One region of the Methylocystis heyeri genome, then DNA from elsewhere that is predicted to be linked to it. Evidence: riboswitches for the same ligand, from Rfam matches in the RefSeq annotation. Region 1 holds a riboswitch; the other holds the start of a gene.

Evidence for each region. A riboswitch is a leader RNA that binds a small molecule or an ion and turns the genes downstream of it on or off. The one in region 1 is predicted to bind fluoride.
Region 2: linked by a shared signal. The riboswitch ahead of H2LOC_RS17200 (MFS transporter) and the one ahead of H2LOC_RS09245 (cation:proton antiporter) in region 1 are both predicted to bind fluoride.

What each region holds. Positions count from the first base shown of each region.
Region 1 covers NZ_CP046052.1:2,022,546-2,031,615, reverse strand. The annotation lists gene H2LOC_RS09255 (bestrophin-like domain) at 1-708, shown strand, start outside; gene H2LOC_RS09250 (hypothetical protein) at 1,123-3,405, shown strand; fluoride riboswitch at 3,454-3,515, shown strand; gene H2LOC_RS09245 (cation:proton antiporter) at 3,733-4,959, shown strand; gene H2LOC_RS09240 (hypothetical protein) at 5,208-8,612, opposite strand; gene H2LOC_RS09235 (hypothetical protein) at 8,965-9,070, shown strand, end outside.
Region 2 covers NZ_CP046052.1:3,827,472-3,836,541, forward strand. The annotation lists gene H2LOC_RS17185 (adenylate/guanylate cyclase domain-containing protein) at 1-1,132, shown strand, start outside; gene H2LOC_RS17190 (HlyD family secretion protein) at 1,460-2,653, opposite strand; gene H2LOC_RS17195 (efflux transporter outer membrane subunit) at 2,732-4,270, opposite strand; gene H2LOC_RS17200 (MFS transporter) at 4,267-5,955, opposite strand; fluoride riboswitch at 5,974-6,052, opposite strand; gene H2LOC_RS17205 (TonB-dependent receptor domain-containing protein) at 6,182-9,070, opposite strand, start outside.

The DNA.
Region 1 (9,070 bases):
CTCATCATCGCCTCGGCCAATTCGAGCTTCGAGAAAAGAGCCAACGAACTCGAGAACAGCGCGGGAAAAATAATGGCGCTCGACGCCATGCTGGCCAAATACGGTCCGCCGGCGAAAGAGAGCCGGGAACTGCTGCGCTACCTCGTCGCCAGAGGCATTGAAAGGATCGATCACGCCGCTGCGGAGGGATTCAAGCCCAACGACGCCCGCAAAGGCATGGGCATAAACCGGCTTCAGGTCTCTCTTCTCGATCTGCATCCCGCAACCGACCGCGAAACCTGGTTGCGTTCTTCCGCGCTTGCCCTTTCCAACGAGCTCGCCTCGTTCCGGTGGCTGAGATATTCGGGCGACGCCGGCGGCGTGCAGTGGCTTTTCGTGGCGACGATGGTGTTCTGGCTTTCGGTCGTATTCCTGAGCTACGGATTTTCCGGCCCGCGAAACCGGGTTGCATCCGCAACCATTGTCGTTCTCGCTTTCGCGATGGCGACCGCGATAGAGATCACGCTGGATCTCGAATCGGAGGGCGAAGGGCTGATACGGATTTCCGATGCGCCGTTGCGCCTCGCTCTCGATCAGATCGGCCCCGTCGAATTTGCGTCCCCGCTCGCAACGCCCGCAGACGCCGCCGCGCCCGCGGCTCAGGCGTCATCCGCGCCTCCCCGGCCTCCGCAAAACCGGCCTGCCGCCAAGGCGTCGTCCCGGCGGTGAATGCGCCGCGCTGCGAACCGATGTCCCCGCCCTGAAACAAAGCCCGGTTTGGCCGTCGCGTAAGGTCTCGCGTCCGGCGCAGAGGCGGTTGCACGAGCGAGGACGGGTCGGTTTTAGCTTTAAAGGCGTCTGCCGCAATTGCAGCTTGTTTAAAATTAGCATGATATAGCTCTGTAATATCGAAATCTATTTGAATAAATATAATAATTATACAATTGTAGAAAACATGAGCCAAAATGACCAATTGACAACCCGAATTGATAGTCTAACGTCTTGAGTAATGTTGTAGCATTTACATTACGCGCAGCATCATACGCACGCGGAGAAGTAATCATGCAAAACATGTCGCGAATTGTTTTTTCATTTGCTTTCAGTTTTATATCTGGGGTCTCGGTCGCGCAGACGCCGGCGTCTTTGCCAAAGCTGACGATCCAGAACCAGAACTTTATCGATCCAAGCGGGAAGCAGGTGCGTTTCTGGGGTGTGGATCTGGTCGAATTCTACCCCGATCACGCCACTGCCGCCGCCTTCGCTAAGAATCTTGCGGCGCGCGGCGTCAATCTGGTGCGCTGGCACAAGATGCTGATGTCTGAAGACAACAACAATTATTTGAATACTCAGGGCGGTAAGACGCCGATCGAATCTCTCGCGACGTATGGTTACGACAGCAATGGATTTCCCCAGGGCACGAGCCGCGCCTATCCATCCGGCGCCGACGCGAGAGCATGGGATCGGTTCGATTTTCTAAACGCCGAACTGCAGCGCAACGGCATTTACCTGATGATGAGCATTGAGTTCGGCAGAACCTTCACGCCCGCCGATCAGGCGATCTACAGCGTCAACTCCTCCGATGACGCCAATTGGCGCAACGCCATTTCTGCGATGAACAATTGGGGCAATTACCTGTTCAACATTGATACCGGCGGCTATGCCGGCACAGGCTCCACCTATGGCAACGGCTATTGGCAAAATACGTTCGACAAATGGAAATTCCTGCCGGCCATCGACGAGCGCAGCGCGCGTCTCTACGAGGAGTTCGTCGGAACGCTGCTGACGCACGTCAACCCCTATTCCGCATTGGCCTACGGCCAGAATACGCAAGTCGCGACGATGGAGGTCGTCAACGAGTCTTCATCCTATTATCTTTTTGCAAACGCACATCATTTCGACGGGCTCGTCAATTCGGACGGCGGGGTCGTCCCGTTCCCGCCCAGCCTCGGCGCCATCATCTATTTCAACAACGAAATCCAGTCGGCATGGTACGCGTTCAGCGGGCAGAGCAGAACCAACTTGTATCAGGCAGTCAACGGATCCAGCACGCGACAGCAGCAGGCTATCGCCTTTCTGACCGGCCTCGATCAGAAATTCATCCAACGAATGAAACAGAAGATCGCTTCGCTCGGTTATGCGATCAATCTGAGCTTTTCCAATCTGTGGCGCAGCGAGGATGACGCCAGGCTCGATCACGACCTGTCGTCGCATAGCGACAACCACACCTATATGGACCCGTTCGTGGTCGAAGGATTCACGCGGTCCGACAGCCAACGCCACAGATATGCTTCCGAAGGCGTTTCGGAAGGGGTGTTGAACGACTTCGTATATGAGGTTTCGTCGCAAAAGGCTTTCGTCGATCGGCCGCAGATGATCGGCGAAGTCAATATGCTCGACTGGTACGACCCTGCCAACACGGCCAATGACACCATGCATCGCAGCATGATGATGGTGGCCACCGCCGCATATGGCAGCCTGCACAATTGGTCGTCTTTCGCCTGGTATTCGGCGACCCAGGGCGGAAACCTCTATATCGACGACAGCAATGTCGTCCTGGGCATGGGCGCGGATGGCTGGGGCGTGAAGGAAGCCGAGGAGTTTCCGCTCACCCGGGACCCCGATTCCGCCTCGGACAATTACAACAATTATCTCGGCTGGTTGTGGCAGGACGGGCAAAAGCTCGATCATATGCGGACCGCCGGCCTGATCTTCCGCAACGGCATGATCGCCCCGTCCACATCGCCGATCACGATCTATGTCGACGCGCCTTACTCGCCCGACGGGACCAACGACGCCGGGCAATGGCCGCCCAAGGCGAAATATCTGCCCAAGCCGGGCTGGGCGGATATCTCCGCCATCCGCAAAGCCTATGGAACCGTGCCCGGGACCCAGGCGAGCGCAAAGTATATGACGACTTTGCCGACCAATCCTCTGGTCTCGGACACCGGGCAGATCATCAAGGATGTCGCGCGCCAGCAACTGACCGTTTCGTCGCCCCAAGCCGAAGCCTTCAGCGGCAATTTCGACAGGAATGCGCCGGCCGGACTCAAGGTCTTGCGCTTCCCGACGACCAATACGAATAAATTCGCCACGGTCATTCTGGCCAGCAACGACGGCGCCCCCTTGGCGAGCTCCCGCAATGTCCTCGTAAGCCGCACTTACATCGACATTGCTACGAAAGCGGATCAGGCAGGGCCCAAAATGACGCTTGCCGGCCTGCAAAAGGCCGGGGCAAATCAGCAATGGCAGGTGCGTTACACCCGGCCCAGGGCGAATTATGCCAACCCTGCCTTCGCGCCGGCGCCGCTGGACAGCACTGGGGCGCCGACATTCACGGGGACAGCGGTGTGGACGGAGGCGGAGCTTCAACTGGTCACGACGAGCGCCGGGGCGGCCGTGCAGGTCTCCTCATCGCCGACCGAATAGTCATCGCTCCATCAAAAAATTGACAAAAAGACGCGACTTGAGCTTAGATGGGTGCAAGGCGATGGAGTTCGCCTTTAACCGCCCTCGGGGCTGATGACTCCTGGTTGATTCTCGCGCCAGGAGTCCGTTTTTGTGCCTCGAAACCAGCGCCCCAAAAACTCAATCGTCTTCGACGCGCCTTCAAAGAAGGCGCGAGAGCGCCGTCGGCGCGGAGGCTTCGCTTCCGATCGCGCCGGCCCTTGCGCGCGTCTCTTCGCCGAGGGCGATCGGCGCTCATCCTTTTCAATAAATAGCGACGTCCGCTGAACAAATAGGGAGAAAACCAACATGGCCGGGATTTGGGCGCAGGTTGCGCTGGTGTTCGGGCTGGCCCTCGTGGCCAGCATCATCGCTCATAGATATCGTCTTTCTTCGGCGCTCGTCGAAATTCTCGTCGGCATGGTCGTGGGGTCGATCCTCGCCGCCTTCGGAGCCTATTCCGCCTTCTCCGTTCAGGATTACTGGGTGAAGACCCTGGCGGGCATAGGCGCGATCATGCTCACCTTCCTCGCCGGCGCCGAGCTCGACCCCGACGTCTTCCGGCTGAAATGGAAGGAATCCGCCGCTATCGGCGTCGCAGCTTTCGTGCTTCCGTCGGTCGGCTGCTGGGCCACGGCGCATTATCTTCTCGGCTGGGAGAACTCGCCCGCGCTGTTGGCGGGCATCGCCCTTGCGGCCACTTCGGTCGCCGTCGTCTATACGGTGATGATGGAGTTCGGCTTCAACCGCGTCGAATATGGAAAAACCATTCTCGCCGCCTGTTTCATCACCGACCTCGGCACGGTGGTGACGCTCGGCCTCGTCTTTGCGCCCTTCACCTGGAAGACACTTCTCTTCGCCGCCGTGCTGGCGGGCGCCTTCGTCGGCCTGCCGAGGATCACGCCTCGCGCCTATGCGATGTTCGGCGGCAAGCCTTCCGAGTTCGAGGCCAAGTTCCTGTTCTTCTGCCTCATGGCGCTGGGCTCGCTGGCGGTCTGGGCCGGAAGCGAAGCGGTTCTGCCCGCCTATCTGGTCGGCATGGCGCTGGCGGGGAGCGTCGGGCGCGACGCTGCGCTGGTCAAGCGCCTGCGCGCGATCACCATGGGCCTGCTGACGCCTTTCTATTTTATCCGCGCGGGATATTTCGTCTCGATCCCGACGGTGATCATGGCGCCTTTCGGGGTCATCGCTTTGGTCGCGGTGGAAATGGCGACCAAGGTGGTCAGCGTCTATCCGGTCGCGCGCGCTTTCAAGGCTCCTCACAAGGACGCCATGTACACGACCCTGCTGATGGCCTCGGGCCTCACCTTCGGCACCATTTCGGCGCTGTTCGGCCTGTCCAACAAGATCATCGACGAAGGCCAATATTCCGCGTTGGTCGCGGCCATCATCGGCACGGCGGTGATTCCGACCCTGATCGCCAACAGATTCTATCTCCCGCGGCATCTGCTGCCCAAGGACGAGACCGAATTGCATACGCCCGTGCATGAGGCCGAGGTGGTGGAAGCGCTGGAAGACACCGAAGTGCGTTCTTAAGTTTTCGACGGCGGCCGCGCGGAAAATTGCCCGCGCGGCCGTGTCGAAAAAACCAGGTCCCTCACCCTGAGACCCGCGCAGCGGGCGTCTCGAAGGGTGGGCCACAACGCCTCTTGGAGAATTACCGGTTCGGATTGAATCGGTGTTAGGAGGCCCGGTAGTGGGTCAGTTCGAATTTCGCCAATGCGCCAAAGGCGGACCTTCCGCGACGCTGCCTTGCCTCTGAGCCAAAGAGGCAGGCCGCGGCCTCATTCATCGGTGGGTGGTTGGATAAGATCCATATAGCTGGTCTCGTTTACGGACGATAGGAAGCCGATCAACTCGTGCACTCTGCTGATGGTCTCCTGCGTGCCGTGCGCAAGGCCCTCGGCGAGGATGGTGCGGATGGGTACTTGTTGGGTCATGTAGGCCCACTGATCGATGCGCGGATTCCTGAGCAAAGCGGACAAAATCTTAACCGCGCGGTCGACATCTCGCGGCACGATCTCCGCGAGCCAGTCCACGACGCTGAAGGCATCGGTGGGCACAAAGCCGGCGTGCAACATCTCGAATAGCTGATTGGCGAGCCAATGATCATCGATGCGATTGCGGAACGTCCATTGGCCGATGGCGCCTAACTCGGCGCGAAAAGGATCGGGATTATCGGAGCGCCGAGCGGCATCAAGACGGCGCTCCCAATAAGCAAAACCACGCGTACGCATCGCGTCAGGCATACTAGGAGCGTCCAACTGCGTACCCAAATACCACATGCAGTGTTGACGGACCGCGGATGAGGCCTGCTCCCAGAAGCTTTCCAGCAAATCGTCAGGAAGACCGCCCCAAAGATACAGGACCATCATGTAATCGGCGAACCGTTCCCGGCGGAATTCTCGGTCAAGCTGATCGCCGGTATCGGCAAGGCGCGCGATCTCTTCGGTGAGGCAAAGACGGAGTTCCGGCACTAGATCGAGGATTGGCTGCTGATCGTGCGCTAGATGTCCGTGCCAAGCCGCGCCGCGCAAAGCTTCATTTTCTTGCGGAAACAGTGAGCCCAGGTGGGCCCTGAGCCAGTCCTCGCCGAAATAAAACAGATAGAACAGGTAGCGGCCCATGACCGCGCGCGGGATACGGCCGGACGCCTTGCGATCCGCCAGCTGACCCACGAAGAAATCGCGGACGTTGGGCGAATTGCTCAACGCATTTCCCGGCTCTGCCCCCAACGGTGACGACCGGTCTTTGCTGAGCCAGAACATCATGAGGATGCACAGCTCGACAGCCAAACCACGCAGCGTCGCTTGGGCCGCGAAGAACGGGTCGCGCCGATATCGTTCCTCAAAGTCCTCGATCTCGGGCTCATTGGGAGCAATCCGAATGAGCTTTTCAACGATCGAACGAACCTGAGTGGCATGCTCGAACGCGATGCCCTCGGCCCCCTGACGCAAGCCGGCGGCCAGTAATTCGGCTGTCTTTACGCTTGCCCAACCCCAATCTCGGTCGTCACCATCGAAAAGCGTTGTTGGATCGATCGGCTCGTCGTGCCGCTCAATGGCAGCCGCAATCAATCTTAGCACGCCACCCCAGCCAAACCTTCGGCGGTTGTTTGCCGCCATCGCGAGGCCTTCTAGCATGTGGCGAACATAGACCGGCTTGAGCCCCACGAATTGCACGGCCTCGGCGGCATAGGCTTCCGGATTGTTAAAGGTAGCAATCAGTAATTCCTGCGCGAGCGCAGTGACGGTTTGGCTTGAACCCTCGACTTGCGGAGTCCAGGTCTGCAGAAATTTTGCGATCTCAGGAATCGGCCGCGACAAAAAATCGGTTCCGTGAAGCGGGCTCTCCAGCTGTGCAAAGAGCTGCTCCTTCCGCGCGTCTGGATCGCCGAGTTCTTGTACGATCCGGTCGAGCGCCTGTTGGCGTTCGACTGGCAAGGCGGCTCGCCATTTCCAGACTAGATCCTGAAACGTAGCAGCACGAAACTTCCTTTCATCGTCAGCAACCGGCACTTTCTTCGTATCCTCTTCAAATCGCGCTTTCCAAGCCTCCAAATACTTATCCGGCAGCGCGTCGATGACGCCAAGCACTTTCGCTTGGTCCTCGGCAGCAAGGGATGGAAACCAAGCCAAGGCGAGCCCCGAGTATTCATCGCGGCACCAACCGGCTTGGATCAACGAATTATTGGTCAAGTATGCTGTAGCCAGATCTGGCGCCCCCGCCGGATTTGATGCCAGAACATGCAGATAAAGGCGGACGAAAATCTTCGGCTCGTAACCGGCCAAGAGTTCGACAGCGCGTCGCGTGCGCACTGCATCTTCTTGGATGAGCATTTCCGCGGATCGCCTCACCGCAGTGATAAGCGCCTCGTAAACGTCGTGCCGCGCCATCTCGTCGTCGCCAATCGGCCGCATCGAGTAATGGCTGGAGTCGATCCTTCCGGTGATTCGGGCGGCTTTGTGCAGGAGATCAGCGAAAAGGCGGAGCGCATCTTCGCCGCCGCATGCCGTGAGCGGGCTGACAAGAGACGGAAGATGATATTCGTACATGTGGTGGGCATAGTGCGTCACCAAATGTCCATTCTGTTCCCAAATCTGCAGCAGGGCGCTAGCGACCTTCAGAGCCGCTTCGCGATGTCCGCCTTGGGCCAATTGATTGATTAGCGCTTCCGGCTTCTGCATCGGCCAGTTCCTCGTGCCAGGGCTAAGCCACGACACCGCGAGGTCAGCCAATGGCGCCGAATCCTCGGGCGGTAATGTCGCCAGGATTTCAAGGCCGTCGTATTGGACGTCAGGGTGTTTGGAAGAACCGACCTTGCGCAGGGCTTCCGCGACCGCCCGCCGTGTTACGGCGTCCGAGGATTTCGCCATGCGCAGGAGGTAATTTCCGGCAGGCCATTGGCGAAAGCGCATTCCGCCACTTGCGCCTTCGTCGGGTCCGGCTAGCGGCTCACCAAACAAGCCCTGCTTCGCGAGATGCGGCAGCCAGTCGCCGGTCTGCAGCTTATCGAAGAAGTGCCGTTGGAGCGACAATGCTCCGGGAATTTCGCTCGCAAACAACTTGGCCGCTTGCTCGCGGTCTGACATCGTGGCCAACTCTTCCACGCGGCGCATGAGGACGACATAGCGGCCTTGGAGGGCGAAAGCGATGCCACGAATAACAGTATCGAACGGCCGTTGATATTTTTCACGGAAATCGTCATCGACTTGTAGCGAACGGTGGAAAGATCGTTGGTGGGCTACACCGAAGTTCTCGGTCAGAGAAGTCCAAAGATTCGCAATGTCGCCATCCGGCGCGCGACCCAGGCGAGATACGATCTGCTGGATTTGCTGCCTGTGGTTCAGACGAGGCTTTAGTTCTCTCGCGGCACGGTCGATTATCGGAGCCTCAAATCCGAGCGCCCGCAATTGCTTGCGCGCTTCAGCAATTTTCTTGACGTCCTCGACAGTCTCCAGCGCCCTCGCTTCCATCGGCACTTCGAGGGCGCGGCGAAGCATGGATTCGAGTTCACGCAGTGCGTGAGCGGCCATCGGCCTCGAAACATTGAGGGCAAAGGCACCTGCGGCCAAGCGGCAAAAATCGACGTAGCGGTTTGCGATCGCGCTGCCGAACAAGCGTTGCAGCAGAGACGCTGTCTGTCCTTGCTCGGGCGAAAGATCAAAAGCGTTGAGGGATTTGTCCATGGAAACCTCATCGACGCGTCGCTCGGGAATGCGAGATTGGAGCCCATCTTATGCTCAACTCAGACTGACATCGCCAGCTCCTATGGGCCGTAACATTCGCAGAAAGCTGCCAAATCCTAGGTTGCGACGTGAAGACGGGAATGGCATGGGCGATGAAGGGCGCTTTTGGGTCAGGAGCAGCCCTTGCCACACGGCCGCTTCGCGCCAGAAGCGGACATAACGGCGACAACTGAAAAATTAGATCTGTCCTACTTTAGGGTTTGAAATTCATCAAAATCGCTTTCTAATGCTCAAGGGGCCATTGCGGTCCGCTTCTCAGAATGCGTATGAGTTATGGAAGGAAAACCGCTGCGTGCGCCTTGCGATCGTCTGTGTAGAATGCGCGAAGCGCTTGGCAGGATGGGTTGCTCCTCTCAACTTTCAACGCGTTGAGGTCCGAGATGATAGTTGCTATGAGG
Region 2 (9,070 bases), 1.8 Mb from region 1:
GCGCTCTGTCACCGAACCCGGGTTCGCCGCGCTACATGGCGCGCCGCATCCGGGCACGGTCCCCGCCGCGCGCCTCGCCTCCCTGGTCTCTCTTTCGGATCAATGGCGCGTCGCCTATCTCGCTCTCATCGGCGCGGTATTCGCCACGCGGGGGTTGCGCCAATGGCGTGCGCGGCGGGGGGCAGGGGTGCAGATCCGCTATCTCGGGACAAAGACGGTGACGGCGCCGCGCGGATTTTCCATACTCGAGGCGAGCATTTTCAACCACATTCCACATGTATCCTTGTGCGGGGGAAAAGCGCGCTGCACGACCTGCCGCGTAAGAGTCGTGGACGGGGGCGAACAACTCCCGCCGCCCAACGCCATCGAGCGGGCGACGCTGGAGCGCGTAGGGGCGCCCGAGGGCGTCCGCTTGGCCTGCCAGACGCGGCCGCTCGCCCATCTCACGGTTGAGCCGCTCGTGCCGGCCTCCGTCGCCGGCGACGCTCAGGGCGTCGCCTTCGAACATGGCGGCGAAATGCTGATCACGGCGATGTTTGTCGATTTGCGCGATTCTACGCGGCTTGCGGCGGGGCGATTGCCTTTCGATACGCTTTTTATCGTCAATCGCTTCATCAAGGCGGTGACCGGCGGCATCGAAGCGCATGGCGGCTATGTCACCAGCGTCGCAGGAGACGGCGTCATGAGCGCTTTCGGCGTCAACGGAAATGGCGCGGAAGGGGCGAGCGGCGCGATCGCGGCCGCCCTCGACATATGGAAGGCGCTGGAGCGCTTGAATTACGAACTCGAGCCCGAATTGAAGTTTCCGTTGAGGTTCGGCATCGGCGTCCACACCGGACTGGCCGTGGTCGGCGCGATTGCGTCATCGGGGCGCAGCTCGCTGCAGTTCTTGGGGGATACCGGCAATGTCGCCCAGCGCCTGGAAGCGGCGACCAAGGACCGTGGTTGCGTAATGATCGCTTCAAACGCGGCCTTTGCGGCTGCGGGGCTGAACCCAGGCGTGGCTTCGGAGCATTCGACGATCGTCGTCCGAGGTCTCGAGGGTGCGGAAATTTCCGTCCGTCTCTTTCGAGAAAGAGAAAGCGTATTGGACGACCCCCATCAACCTGGGCCGGTCGGCGCCATAGGATGAGGGCGAAGCGGCCAAAAGCCGCCCCACGCAGCCGCCGGATATCAAGCAGTTGATATCCAATAGGGTTCGATCGAAGATCAAATGTTCGAACACTCTCCCTGAAGAGCCGGCTTCGGAAATTCGGGCGCGGCATGAGCGATTTTCTGCCCGACAGCGGCGGGGATTTCGCTGCGAATCAAACGCGCTCGATGACGAGACGGAGCCGGCGCTCCCCCGGAGCATGTTCCCGTAAATGCGAAGCCGTTCCCGGAAAGAACAGCTCCATCGGCGCCATTTGGAGCGCGTTCGTCTCTGTTTAGGCTGAACGCGCTCCGTCGATCGAGCCCCTCACTCGCCGATCTCGCATTTTTTCGGCGTCTGGTCGGCGTTGGCGAAGAGGTTTTGCTTGACGATCTGTTCGGCTTGGACGCCGCCTTGTTTCAGATCTGCGTCGTAGATGTCGGTCGAATATTCCGGGGCTGTGGTTTTGGCTTCGGAGGCGTCGACGGGCGTGCGGTCGTCGGTGACGTCGATCGTCGTCACGGTGGAGAGGCCGGGGCGCAGAGGGTTCTTGGCGAGCTCATCGGCGGGAAGCGAGATGCGCACGGGCACCCGCTGCACGATGTGGATGAAGTTGCCGGTGGCGTTGTCGGGGGGCAGCAGCGCGAACACGCTGCCCGAACCGGGAGTCAGGCCTTCGACCTTGCCGTGATAGACGACGCTGCGGCCATAGAGGTCGACGACGACTTTGGCCGGTTGGCCCGGGCGCACTTTCGCCATCGAGTTTTCCCACAGATTCGCCTCAATCCACAGGTGATCCAGCGGCACGATGGTCAGGATCTGATCGCCTGGACGCACACGGTCGCCGATCTGGGCTTTGCGTTTGGCGACATAGCCGGAGGCCGGCGCCTTCACCGCCTGCCGGGCGAATTCGATATAGGCTTCCAGATATTTGGCCTTCGCGGTCACGATGTCGGGATGGGTCGAGGGCGTCACATTCGCGACCCTGGCTTCGATCGACTGCGTGTCCGCGCGCGCTTCGCGCACATCCGCCTCGAGCGCGGCGAGCTGATCGCGCGCATTCTGCAGCACCTGTTGCGAGACCGACCCGCTCGGGGACGCCTGCTGATAGCGAGCGAGATCGTGGCGCGACCTGTCCCGCAGGGCGATGCGCGAAGCGATTTTTTCGCAGGATTGGCGCCGGTTCTCATAAAGGGCGCCCACCGTGCGCACTGCGCGCGCAAGCTCGCCGCTCGCCTGCTCGAGCGCCGCTTGCGCCCTTTGTCCGTCGAGCCGAACCAGGAGATCGCCGCGCTTTACGTTTTGGGTTTCTTCCGCCAGGACTTCGGCCACGACGCCGGTGGCGTCCGCATAAACCGGAATGAGGTTGCCTGTCACGAAGGCGTTGTCGGTCTGAACTTCGAAGCGGCCTTTGGCCGCCCAGTTTCCCGCAAAATACAGCCCGGCCGCCAGGGCGACTGCGGCGACGCCGGCCAATCCGATGTTTCTGCGGCTGCGAATCTGTTTTCGGTTAAGCGACATGTATGGTCGACCCTGCTCGTTCGAAAATCACCCCATTTTGTCCGGCGCCCGTCTCACGACGAGAGGTTTGCGCGCAAATCAGCCTCCGCCGAAGGACTCGATGAAGTTGACGTAAGGCGAAAGGCCGTCGTCTTCCGGAACGATGCGAATATCGCCGGGATTGGGGCCCTGTTCGTAACCGCCGCCCAAAGCCTGGATCAGATCGACCCGCGCCGAGAGATGATCGGCCTCGAGAGCGCGCTGGACATAGGCCTCCTGCAGCGCGTCGTGGCCATAGCCGATGATCTCGCGGCGATCCTTCAAGCCGTTGTTCCAGCGCACCCGGGCGAGGTCCAGCTTGGCCTTGCTGGCGGCGACGAGACGCGCCTGAGCGTCGACCACTTCGTGGGTCTGCTTGACGTTTACGAGACTGTCCGCGACCTGCTGCGCCGCATGCAGCAGCGTTTCATTATAGCCGTCGACCGCTTCGTCATATTCCGAGCGCCGTTCCTCCAGCCGTCCGCTCAGGCGGCCGCCTTCGAACAAGGGCAGATGGAATCCCGGCTGCACGATGTAATTGAACGCCGAGGCGCGGAACAGGTAGGTTCCGAGCTTGTCGATATGGGTCGAATGCTGCGAAGCTTCGAGACCGGTCAGTATCGTCATATTGACCGAAGGCAGAAACTCCGCCTTGGCGTAGTGTATGCGCTGGGCCGCAGCTTCCGCGCGATGCATCGCGGCGGAGAGGTCGGGCCTGTGAATGAGCAGCTCGACCGGAAGCGCTTTGGGCAGCGGCGGCGCGCTCGGCGCAGCGACCCGTCCGGAGGCGAACAGGCCGCGTCCCGCATCCGGTCCCTGGCCGCTCAGGCGAGCCGCCAGATCCTGCTGCAGCGCCAGCAAAGCGGCGACGCCCGCCTCACGCTTGAGCGCGTTTTCGAGATCGACGCGGGCCGAAGCGGTCGCGTCTTCGATGTCGAGGCCGGTGCGAAAGCGTGTTTCGGCGATGGTCAGCGCCTCGCGGCGAAGCCGGACCATCTCCCGTGCGAGCTGGAGCTGGCGCTCCGCGGCGAGGCCACGGAAATAGGCGCGCGCAATAGCCGTCGTGAGCACGAGCTGGGTCTCGGCGAGCTCCGCCTGTTGCGCCGCGCGCTCTCCCAGCGCGGCGTCGAGCGTCGCCCTGTTCTTTCCCCAGAAGTCGAATTCGTAATACATCGACATCGGGTTGATGTAGGCCATCGTTTTTTCCTGGCCCGCGATGGCCGGATTATACGAGGCCACGACGCCGTGGCTCGGAATGCGGTTCTGCCGCATCCCCCAATCGGAGCCCACGAAAGGCAGCAGTTTCGAACCTTCGATCTGGGTCATCGCATCGGCCTGTTTCAGCCGATCGATCGATCGTTTCAGGTTCTGGTTTTCCGCGAGCGCCGTTTCGATCAGGCGATCGAGCTCCGCGCTCTTGAACTGGCGCCACCATTCATGGGTCGGCCACTGAGCCGGCCCGGCGCCGCTTTGCTGAAGCGTATGTTCCATGGCCGGCGGCGCGATGAATTCGGCGCGCTCTTCGTTTCCGGTCGGGGCGCAGCCCGAGCCCGCCAGGGCGAGGGCGCCGAGGCTGATTGCAGATCTAAGCCGCTTCATGGCTGTTCCATCAACTCCTCGGCCTTCAGACGCCGCAACTCCTCCTTGCGCCGGAATGGCGCGATCGGCGTCGGCCGGGCGAACCATATGAGAGCGGCCAGCGCCACGAATACGACGGCGCCGAAAAGGAAAACGTCGTTCAATCCCAATAGCGCAGATTGCTCCTTCATGAGTTTCCCAAGCTGTTTGTTCATGGCGGCGGCGCTGACGCCGGCGTCCTGCAGTTTGCCCGTCAATTGGCCGAGAAGATCCAGCGAAGCGAAGCGTCGTCCTCCAAGATGGTCCGCGAGCTCGAGCTGATGGAAGGGCTGTCGGCGAAATTGAATCACGGCCATCAGCGAAATGCCGAAGGAGCCGGCGACCGTGCGCAGGAAGGCGAGCTCTTCCGCCGCCCTGATCAGCTGCGATCCCGAAAGCCCCTGCATCGCCAGCGCCGCCAGAGGCGCAAAAAAACACGCGATGAAGAAGCCGTAAAACAGGAACGGCCAGAAGACCTGATCGAAAGAGGCGAGCTTGTCGAACAGGCCGAACCAGGTGAGGGTCACGGCGAGGCCGACGAAGCAGAAAAACGACACCAGCCGGACGTCGATCTTGCGGTTGAGTTCGTGCATGATCGACACGAAGGGCGCGGCGAGGATGATCATGCCGAGATAGACGAGGCCGGCGAGCGAGGACGAATAGCCGTTGAGCAACTGCAACTGCCCGATCTCGAGCGACAGCAGGCCCTGGATGACGAGAAAGCCGAACACCGAACAGGTCGTGGCGATGGCGTAGTTGCGATGGGCGAAGAGGCGCAAATCGAGCACGGGGCGGCGCTCGCTCAGCTCCCATATGACGAAGGAGGGCAGGGCGATCGCGACGACGATCAGCGCGAACTGCAATATCGGCGACGCCAGCCAGTCGAAATCATTGCCCATGTTGAAGATGGTCTGGGTCCCATAGACGATCGCGACGAGGAGGATGCTTCCCGTAATGTCGAAACGCGAGATCTTGCGCGCGAAGCCGCGCCCGTAAAGCAGCGACGCGACGACGGCCGCAACCAGCAGCGACACGACGATGTTCGAGATGAACAGCATGCGCCAGCTCGCGAATTCGGCGTACCAGGTGGCGATGGCGACGCCTATGGTGAAAGGCGTCATGCTCATGACGCCCCAGAATCCGACCATGAGCGTGCGAAAGCGCTCTGGAACCTCGCCCAGCGCGAGTGCTTGTCCGATCGGAAGTATGACGCCGCCGACGAAGCCGAGCGCTATTCGCGCCGGCAGAAACAGCCACAGGGTTTCGCTGGAGGCGCACAAAAGAGAGGCGAAGGCGTAGAGAACGAAGGCGACGGCATAGGCGCGATAATCGCCGAAACGCGCGGAGAACCAGCGTGCGAAGGGAAGTCCGAGCGCGAGGCCGACCATATGGTCCGTCGTCGCCCAGGAGCCGAAACTCGGGGTGACGCCGCCGAGGCTTCCCGCAACATATGGGGCGACCGAGGTGTAGCCCGGCACATTGGAGAGCACGACGATATTGCCCAGAGCCAATACCGCGTTGAACAGCCAGAAACGCCATCCCTGCAGGGGCCTGTTGTCGACCGCCTGTATCGCCTTTGGTCGATCGGCGGCGGACAGCCGAGCCGTCGCCGCCTTGTCGGACGGCGTCGCATTTATGCTTTCACGCAGGATTTTTGAATTCTGCATAGACTTCTACCGTGCTGTTTGCTGGTAGGAGTCATCAGCCCGTTCACTGCATCGAGGTTCGGGCGGTTATACGGCGAACTCCATCGCCGTTAAGAACTTAGACAGGACCGTCAGCATCTTGTCAATAGATTCCGCCGCCTTTCCACAAGGCGGCGGAATATGCAGCGCATTTGCGCAAAAGCGGACATGCGCTTGCGCATGAAGAGTTCGACCGTTCGACGCCGGCTCAATATCTGGCGGCCACGGCCTCGGGCGCGCTCCAATCGAAATGATAATTGAGTCCCGCCCGCACGATCTGGCCGTTCACGCGCCCGTGGATATTGGTGACGGCGGCGCTCGATATAGCGCCGGAAGGAACCGCGACCGCCGTCAGCGGCGCCGGCGCGCCGAACGAGCCGAGATCGTAGCGGAGATATTCGGCCTTGGCGCTCCAGTTCGGCGTGAACATCCATTCGAACCCGCCGCCGACGGTCCAGCCGACCCGCATGTCGGAGAAATAGCTCGAGCCTCCCGAGACGTTTACGATCGCGGCGTCCGGCGCAGCGTTGAGAATTTCGCTCGCGGAACTCAGCGTGGCATGGCCATAGGCGAGACCGCCGGTGGCGTAGAACAGGCCGCTCGGCGTGACGAGATAGCCGAGCCGCGCGCGCGCCGTGCCCAGGAAATCGAGCCTCTGCGAAGCGGCGAGGCTTCCGAGCAGGAAATTGCCGGGGACGGCGATGCTCGGGGTTGCGCCGTTCGAACTCGTCGCGCCGCTGCCCCCCGCGACGCCCTGGATGTCGGTCTCCAGGCCCGCGACGACCCGCTTGGCCAATTGATAGTTGAAGCCGGCCTGTCCGCCGCCGACGAAGGCGGCGTTGCTCTCGCCGAAATTCCCGTTCCAGAGCAGGGCGAGCGCGGGATCGAAGCCCGGGCCGAGCGGATGGTTGGCGTAATTCATGGCGCTATTGCCGCCAAAGCCCACGCCGGCGTTGAGGCCGGCGTAGAATCCGGTCCATTGTGGGCGCGGTGCGGCGTCGGTTCTCGGCCCCTTGGTTACGCGGGCGGGCGCGTCCTCTTCGGCGTAGGCCAAAAAGTCGAGCGGGGATTTCATATTGGGAGCGCCGGGCCCGAACAGCGGATCGAAGGCGCCGGTCGACAGCGGACCGGAGAGGGTCGCGCGCAAGGCCAGCGGCTCCATCGGATGGAAGTGGCGGTCCATCTGGCCGATGGCGCAGACCGCGGCCGGAGCGACGCCGCCGAAGCAGGCGGCATAGAGCGGATCGCTCGGCAGCAGCGATCCATAGGCGTAGCTGATCTGGTCGGATTTGGAGTTCAGCACGTTGAAGGCGTCGAGCTGGAGCTTTAAGCCGTTGTCCCAGCGGTAGCCGCCGCGCAGATCGAGCCAGCCGGACGCCGGCGCCCGGAAATATCCGTCTTCGGTCAAGGGATAGGCGCCCTTGAACCTGAATTTCAGCGCGCCGAACCAGCCGGTTTGCTCGCCGAGCTCCACGGCGAGCTGGGCGATGATCGGCGGCCCTTCGGGAATGTAATTGCCGGGCGCATTGCCGAGATATGTGAAATAGCCGATCGCGTCGGGCGTGAGCAGCGAGGCGTAGGCGATCGACTGCGCCGTATCCCAGCCGCGATATCTGGCATGGCTCAGCGAGAGATCGGCGTCGATCCGCAGCCAGCTGGAATAGGTGTAGCGGTTGTTGAGTTCGATGCCGTAGCGCCGGCTCGGGCGGCCGAAAACGGTCGTGCCGGTGTCGCCCTCGAACACGCTCTCCGAGTCGAAATTCAGCCACCAGAAGCTGATGGTGGAGTCGAGCCCGTCGATGAATTTGGTGCGGGCGCCGATTTCGGCCCCGCGCGATTTGGTGAGGAGGGGCACCGTCGCCACCGGCGAGCCGTCGCTCGGGCTCAGAGTGGTGACCGTCCCGCGCGCGTCGTTGGAATGGAATCCCTCGCCGAAATTGAGGAAGACTTCCGTTTTTTCCCAGGGTCCGAGAACGACGCTGGCTTTCGGGCTGTCGACGACAGCCTGTTTGGAGCCTGAATTCCAGGGCCCGGTCCAGATCGGCAGGGCGCCGATGGTCCAGAACGGCATATTGGTCGGCGCTGCGACCGGGTTCTGATAGTCGCCGACGCTGGCCGAAAAGAAATCGCCGCGCAGGCCGGCCACGGTCTTGAGCCAGGGAGTCCATTTGATCGTGGTGTCGGTCCAGAGGCCGACGTTCCCCTCGGCGACCTGATTGTTGGTCACCTGATCGTAGGGCACGGTCTGATAAGAGTCCTGTATGCCGACGCGGATGTTGTCGTAGCGCGACTGCAGGCCGATGCGGGTTTCGATCGGAAGCCCGTTTATCTCGTATTTCCAGCCGTGTTCGCCCTTGAGCCCCAATATGGTGCGGCGGTCGAACTGTCGGAACTGATCGCCGATGATCGGCTGCGTCAGGTAGTAGTCGAAATTATTGAAGAGGTTGAGCGTGGAGTGGATGGCGAAGGCCTCGATCCACGAATGGCTGTCCGCATTGGTCTCGGACCAGCGCCCGGAAAGGCTGAAGCGGGTGGTGTCGCCACGGTCGGTGGGGTCGATCACGCCATAGAGCGGAATGACGCCCTCGGTGACGGCGCGCTCCGGAATCTGGTTGGTGGCGTGCCAGCGGTTGGCGTAGGCCATGGCGTCGATGGACAGGCCGTTCTCGGGCCCGCCCTGCGACCAGCGCATGACGCCGTTGATCTTGTGGGCCGCGTCCGGAATGACCCAGGGTCCGTTGGATATGCCGAGCTCGATCGCCTGAAGCAGATTGCCGCCGCCGAGCTTGTCGTTGTTGATCGCGAGCAGCCGGCCGTAGTCGAAGCTTCCTCCGGTGGCGGAGAAATAGCCGTTCGGAACCTGGTCCTTGTAATAGATGTGCACGGCGCCCGCGGAGGAGAAATCGCCTTCGTCGGCGTAATAGGGTCCCTTCCTGGCCACGACATAGGAGAAAAGTTCCGGGATCAGGAAGTTGGCGTCCGCATATCCCTGTCCGTGGCCATGGGTCGGCATGTTGAGCGGCATGCCGTCGAGCGTGATCTCGAAGTCGGTGCCGTGATCGAGCTGGAACCCGCGAAGCTGATATTGATTGGCCTT